Linked DNA regions of Methylomagnum ishizawai. The protein of the gene in region 1 interacts with the protein of each later gene in a pairwise test. Links are inferred from orthologs where the notes say so. Each region holds a gene or a part of one and is shown on either strand. Other genes may lie near its edges. The genes, in order: murG and B9N93_RS20300.

Region 1 (3,317 bases):
GCCCCGGCCTGCGCCAGCTTGGACCAGTACAAGGATTATCAAGAACGCGGGCGGATGTTCGCCGAAGCGGTGCGAGGTTTGCTGCCATGAAAACACGGGTCGCGGTGCGTAGCCAAGGCATGGTCTTGCAATGGGGCGATAAGCGCTTCTATCTGGATACCTTGTTGCTGCTGGCGTCTTTGGGCTTGCTGCTGTTCGGCTATGTCATGGTGGCTTCGGCTTCCCTGCACCTCGGCGACAAGATGTCCCAGGACAGCTTTTATTTTCCGCGCCATCAGCTTTTGCATATCGGGATGGGACTCGCGACCGGCCTGATCGCCGCCTCCGTCAAGCTGGAGACTTGGAAGAACAACTCCATGCTCCTGTATTTGTTCGGGTTGGTGTTGTTGGTCCTGGTATTGATTCCCGGCATCGGCAAGATGGTGAACGGCAGTTACCGCTGGATCAGCCTGCTCGGAATCCGCATCCAGGTCTCGGAAGTGTTCAAGCTGATCGCCGCCATCTATGTGGCGAGTTTCATCGACCGCCATCTGCCCCTGGTACGCAATTCCATCCAGGGCATGATCCGCCCGCTGGGGCTGCTTTCGGTCGCCGCCCTGCTGCTGCTGAAAGAACCCGATTTCGGGGCTACCGCCGTGGTGATGGCGACGGCCTTGGGGATGTTGTTCCTGGCCGGGGCCAAGCTCTGGCAATTCGGCCTTTTGATCGGCACCGTGGTCGGCGCGGGCGTCCTGCTCATCATGACCGCCGCCTACCGCTTGAAACGGGTGATGAGCTTTGTCGATCCCTGGGACGATCCTTTGAACAGCGATTTCCAATTAACCCAGGCGCTCATCGCCTTTGGCCGCGGTGAATGGAACGGCGTGGGCCTGGGTTCCAGCATCCAGAAGATGTTCTATTTGCCCGAAGCTCATACCGACTTCCTGTTCTCGGTGATCGGCGAGGAACTGGGCTTGGTCGGCACCACGGCGGTGATCTTCCTATTCATGGTGATCGTGTGGCGGGCTTTCGTCATCGGCCAGTTGGCGGAACGGGCAGGCATCCGCTTCGCGGCGTTCCTGGCCTATGGCATCGGCATCTGGTTCGGGCTGCAAGCCTTCATCAACATGGGCGTGAACATGGGACTTTTGCCCACCAAGGGCTTGACCCTGCCCCTGATGAGCTATGGCGGCGGCAGCATGATGGTGATGTGTTCGGCGCTGGCGATCCTGTTCAGGATACGCAGCGAGGCCATCGAAACTTGGTCCGGTACCCCCAAGGTCAGGTCCACATGGGCACGCGCATAATGATCCTGGCCGGCGGGACCGGCGGACATGTCTATCCGGCGCTGGCGGTGGCCCGCGAGCTGTTGGACGCGGGCCACGACGTGGTGTGGATGGGCACGCGCACCGGACTCGAAGCCCGCGTGGTGCCTGCCGCCGGGATTCCGATGGAATGGCTATCGGTCTCGGGCCTCCGGGGCAAGGGCTGGCGCGGCAAGCTGACCGCGCCGTTCATGTTGCTGCGGGCGTTCCGGCAGGCGCTGGGCATCCTGCGCCGGGTCAAACCGGATGCGGTGCTGGGCATGGGCGGTTTCGTGTCGGGACCGGGCGGATTGTTGGCACGGATGCTGGGCATTCCCTTGGTCTTGCACGAACAAAACCGCATCCCCGGCACCACCAACCGTTGGCTGGCCCGCCGGGCCAGCGTGGTGCTGGAAGCCTTCCCGGACAGCTTCCCCGCCAAGATCAGGGCGCGTTGCGTCGGCAATCCCTTGCGCCGGGAAATCGTGGCGGGCGGGGCAACGCCGCCGCGTGAGGCTGCGGCAGCCCTCCGCATCTTGATCGTGGGCGGCAGCCTGGGCGCGAAAGCCCTGAATGAAGCCGTGCCGGAAGCCTTGGCCCAAATTGGCCTGCCCGTCGCAATCCACCATCAAACCGGCGCGGCGCTGCGCGAGGCAACCCAAGCCCTGTATGCCCGCCATGGACTCCCGGCCCAGGTCGATGCCTTCGTCGAAGATATGGCCGCGGCCTATGTCTGGGCCGACCTCGCCATTTGCCGGGCAGGCGCGATGACGGTGAGCGAACTCGCGGCGACCGGGGTACCGGCGATCCTGGTGCCCTATCCCCACGCCATCGACGATCATCAAACCCAGAATGCCCGCTATCTGGCCGACGCCGGAGCCGCCGTCCTATTGCCGCAAACCGAATTGAACCCGGAGCGGCTCGCCGCCGAACTCAAGGCGCTGCTCGACGACCCGGCCCGCTTGGCCACCATGAAAACCCAAGCCATCGCGCTGGCCCGGCCCGAAGCCGCCCGCGTGGTCGCCGCGATTTGCCTCGAAGCCACCCATCACACTCCCCAACCCTGCGCCACGACCCGATGAAACTGACCGAACAAATCGCGGGACAATACGGCATGAGCCGCCTGCGCCGCATCCACTTCGTAGGCATCGGCGGCACCGGCATGAGCGGTATCGCCGAAGTCCTGCTCAACCTGGGCTACGCAGTCTCCGGCTCCGACCTGGGCGAGAACGCCAGCACCCGCCGCCTCGCCAGCCTGGGAGCCAAGGTTTATCAGGGCCACGCGGCCGGACAGGTCAGCGACGCCGAGGTCGTGGTGGTGTCCAGCGCCGTCAACCGCGCCAATGTCGAGGTCGATGCCGCCTGCCGCCAGAAAATCCCGGTCATCTCCCGTGCCGAGATGCTGGCCGAGCTGATGCGCTTCCGCTATGGCATCGCCGTGGCCGGCACCCATGGCAAGACCACCACCACCAGCCTCACCGCCAGCGTGCTGGCCGAAGCCGGGCTCGACCCCACCTTCGTGATCGGCGGCAGGCTCAACAGCGCAGGCACCAACGCCCAGTTGGGCCAGGGTTCCTACCTCGTGGCCGAGGCCGACGAAAGCGACGCCTCCTTCCTGTATCTGCAACCCATGATCGCCGTGGTCACCAACATCGACCGCGACCACATGGAAACCTATGGCGGCGACTTCGGACGCCTGAAAGACACCTTCATCGAATTCTTGCACCATGTGCCGTTCTACGGGCTGGCCGTGCTGTGCATCGACGACCCTGGCGTCCGCGAAATCCTGCCCCTCATCAGCAAGCCGATGAAAACCTACGGCTTCGGCCCCGAGGCCGATGTCCGCGCCGTCGAGGTGCGGCAAGAGGGCTTGCGGAGCCGCTTCACCGTGCTGCGGGCCGGGCACGAAGGTTCGTTCGAGGTCACGGTCAACCTGCCGGGCCGCCATAACGTGCTGAATTCCCTGGCCGTGATCGCCGTCGCCAGCGAACTCGGCATCGACGAAGCCACCATCCAACGGGCCTTGAGCAGCTT
Region 2 (3,134 bases), 3.9 Mb from region 1 along the record:
TCCGCGCCGGTTCCATAATCAGGCTTTTTAAGAAAGCAGTGTTGATAACAGGCCATGAAAAACTTCATGATCCTGGCGGTTTCGACCGTCCTGGTTTCCGGATGCGCCACCTTTGTCAAGGGCGGCGAGGAATATTTATCGGAAGATTATTATTTGAAGCGGGAGGCCGAGCTACAAAAGGCTTACGACGCCTGCCTCAAACGTACCGGCAACGACGAAGCCAAGTGCAAGCCGGAAAAGGACGAGCTATTGCAGCAACAGGAATGGAACGAGATGGAGGAAAGCGGTTGATTAAGCCGGACGCGCCATTCCGTATACCGTTTTTTCAAACCCGGACCCGCTCCACCCGGCCCCCCGATCAAGCCGCGTGCTTGGCTCGGCCAAAACCCTTGGAAATACCCGCATGAGCTATCAATCCAGCTTGGTCAAACTGGCGATAAAGCTGACCCCGACCCCGATGATCCTATGGGTCGCCAACAAGGTCTTGAAGGATATCGCCGAGTTGAGATATTTCCATTTCGATATCGATGCGCGGAAACTCTATGTCGAAATACAACTGCTGGGCGAATCGGAGACGATAGAGATTTTCCTGGAAGGATTCCATATGGCGCATGAACAAACAGCCTATCGGATTGTGATCGAACAGGCCCGCTCCAACCGGCTGTGGTTGGGCAACCTGTTGTCGCGCTTCACCGGAAAAGCCTGGAAAATCCCGGAAATACCCCAATACGCACACCAGATGAAACTCCTCGCGGAAGTCATGGCCCCACGGGGCTAGGCCGGGCGGCCTTGGGGTTCGGACTCCGGTTGGCGGGCGGCTTGGATTAGAATAAGCCCCCTTTGACTTCCGATCCGTGTAATCCCGTGTCCAAACCGACCCAACCTCCCCGAACCCGCCGCAAACCCGCCACAAACCCGAGCCATCCCCCCTTCCCGTCTAGTCCCCGGTTGGAAGCCCCGCCCGACGGCCCCGCCCAGGAACGCACCCTCAAGATCGCCGGTCTCCCCGCCGTCGCGGCTTTGTTCAAGCGCGAGCCGGAGCGGGTGCTGCGCTTGTTCTACGAGGACCGCATGGTGCCCAAGGTCGGCGATTTCTGCGCTTATCTCGCCCGCTCGCACCGGCCCTACCGCTTGGTGGATGGCGAGGAACTGGCCCGCGTGGCCGGGACCGTGCTGCATGGCGGCATCGTGGCCGTGGTCGAACCGCGCCCGCTGGTGGAACCCGATCCCGAGGCGGTGCGGACCTGGGCCGGGGCCGGGGAATCCTTGTTCATCCTGGACGGCGTCGGCAATCCCCATAACCTGGGAGCCATCGCCCGCAGCCTGGCTTTCCTGGGCTTCCGGCACCTGCTGATTTCCGACCATCCGGCCCAGGCGGGTTTGTCGGAAGCAGCCTACCGGGTGGCCGAGGGCGGGCTGGAATATCTGAGCATCCATCGTGTCCCGCGCCTGCCCCTGTGGCTGAAGCGCATCGGACGGGAATACCGGGTGGTGGGCACGGCCTTGGCGCGGGGCGGCGTGCCGGTCGAAGCCCTGCGCGGGGACGACCCGCGCCCGGTGGCCCTGGTTCTGGGCAACGAGGAGGACGGCCTTCCGCCCGCGACCTTGGAAGCCTGCGAAGCCATCGTCACCCTGCGCGGTTCCGGCGCGGTGCAATCGTTGAATGTCGCCGCGACCGCCGCGATCCTGGCCTACGTCCTGCGGACCGCGCCGAAGCCCCCGACCACGGGACCGGCCCGCGCCCCGCGCAAAACCCCGCCGCCGGGCCGTCCATCCCGACCCGCCATCCGCCGGACAAAAAAAGACCCACTTTGAGGGTGGGTCGTCAAGCGAGGAGGAATGAGAGCGAACAGGACATCAGGAGTCGGACGAGGGCTTGCCCGGATAGTTGTTGCGCAGGAACCGGATCGTTCCGCCTATCGTGCCGACGAAAGCCAGGATCAAGATCAGTTCAAGGGTGGTCATGGGAGGAACCCGTGAAGCTGTTAAGTTGGATCACAGTCTAATACTTTCCAAATCAACCACAATCCCAGTCTTAATCGCATATCTGTTGATTTTAATGAAACAATGACTTCATCGGTCGTCGAGGCGGGGTCGGGACCATGGCGGGAAGGTGGCAAGCCTGGGCCGCTGTTTGGCTGTGGGGCATCCCCTATGCCGCCACGCGACGCCGCGACAGCGGGCGGAAAAGCCGCGCTACTGATCCGTTTGAAACGCGAGCGATTGAATTGTCAGGACGGAGCGGAGGCGATGCGGCGGACCGCCAGATTGTGTGGCGGTTGGCGGAAGCTTGAGCGGGGCGGTGGCGGTAGGGCATGGATCAAGGTGAGGCAAATGCCTCATAAACCCCTGTGATAACCTGCATAAAGTATTCTAATAACCTTCGCCAAAAATGCGTCAATCTGTCGCATTGCAGCAAATAGGGTTTTAAATTAATCTGTAACCACTCTCCGGTTTTCTAGTATCGATTGGTTTAGGAGCCGTTGTGAGTGCGTTAACATACCTCCTCATTCCGGCGGGACCCCATACGATGGCGTCCCGTTTTTTTATGCCCGTCGATGTGGGCGACAAGCTGCAATCCGCATCCAACTTGTTGATCCACATGAATTATACCCTCCAGCTTGGTCCGGTACCGGTCCGGCCCCAGGTCTCTTTTTGCGGGTATATCGAATAATCCGTCGCCACGGGCGGTGGAATATCCGGGCGGAATTTCAAATCCGGTTCAGCAATTCCGCTTTCTTGGCGGCGAATTCTTCCTCCGAAAGGATGCCTTTGGCCTTGAGTTCGGCCAGGCGCTCGATTTTGGCGAAGATATCGTCCTCGTTTACAAACGGCGGCGGGGAGGCCGGCGCGTAGGACGGAGCGGGTGGGGGTGGGGGCGGGACCGCGCCCGGATCGGGGACGACCGGCAGGTCGGCGATCCTGATCGTGCCCCACTGGCTGGTAAAGGTCAGGGACGCATCGGAACCTTGTTGTTGGCCCACGCCCCAAATCTCGTGGTTCAGGGTGTCGTAGACCGTGACTCGCCCGTCGATGTCCAACGCCAGCCGGTGTTCCTGCGGGAACACGGCATAGCGGACGTGGTTCTGGGCACCCGACGAGGCGGGCATCCCCAGGTCGCCGGGCCACCAGTG

The links.
Region 2: the proteins of murG (region 1) and B9N93_RS20300 interact in binary tests that used the Escherichia coli proteins (3 or more experiments, as listed by UniProt). The link is inferred for Methylomagnum ishizawai from one-to-one orthologs.

What each region holds. Positions count from the first base shown.
Region 1 is NZ_FXAM01000001.1:613,180-616,496, reverse strand. What follows is about bases 319-3,317. They hold murG (undecaprenyldiphospho-muramoylpentapeptide beta-N-acetylglucosaminyltransferase), read left to right. Parts: upstream 319-1,270; coding sequence 1,271-2,365; downstream 2,366-3,317. Other genes in these bases: murC (UDP-N-acetylmuramate--L-alanine ligase), read left to right, coding at 2,362-3,317; ftsW (putative lipid II flippase FtsW), read left to right, coding at 319-1,286. Outside these bases: murD (UDP-N-acetylmuramoyl-L-alanine--D-glutamate ligase), read left to right, coding at 1-90; more of ftsW, read left to right, coding at 87-318. UniProt on the Escherichia coli protein: Cell wall formation. Catalyzes the transfer of a GlcNAc subunit on undecaprenyl-pyrophosphoryl-MurNAc-pentapeptide (lipid intermediate I) to form undecaprenyl-pyrophosphoryl-MurNAc-(pentapeptide)GlcNAc (lipid intermediate II).
Region 2 is NZ_FXAM01000001.1:4,506,763-4,509,896, forward strand. Bases 66-2,881 are described here. They hold B9N93_RS20300 (TrmH family RNA methyltransferase), read left to right. Parts: upstream 66-948; coding sequence 949-1,815; downstream 1,816-2,881. Other genes in these bases: B9N93_RS20290 (hypothetical protein), read left to right, coding at 66-291; B9N93_RS20295 (hypothetical protein), read left to right, coding at 404-778; B9N93_RS20305 (SHOCT domain-containing protein), read right to left, coding at 2,712-2,881. In the rest of the region: more of B9N93_RS20290, read left to right, coding at 55-65; more of B9N93_RS20305, read right to left, coding at 2,882-3,134.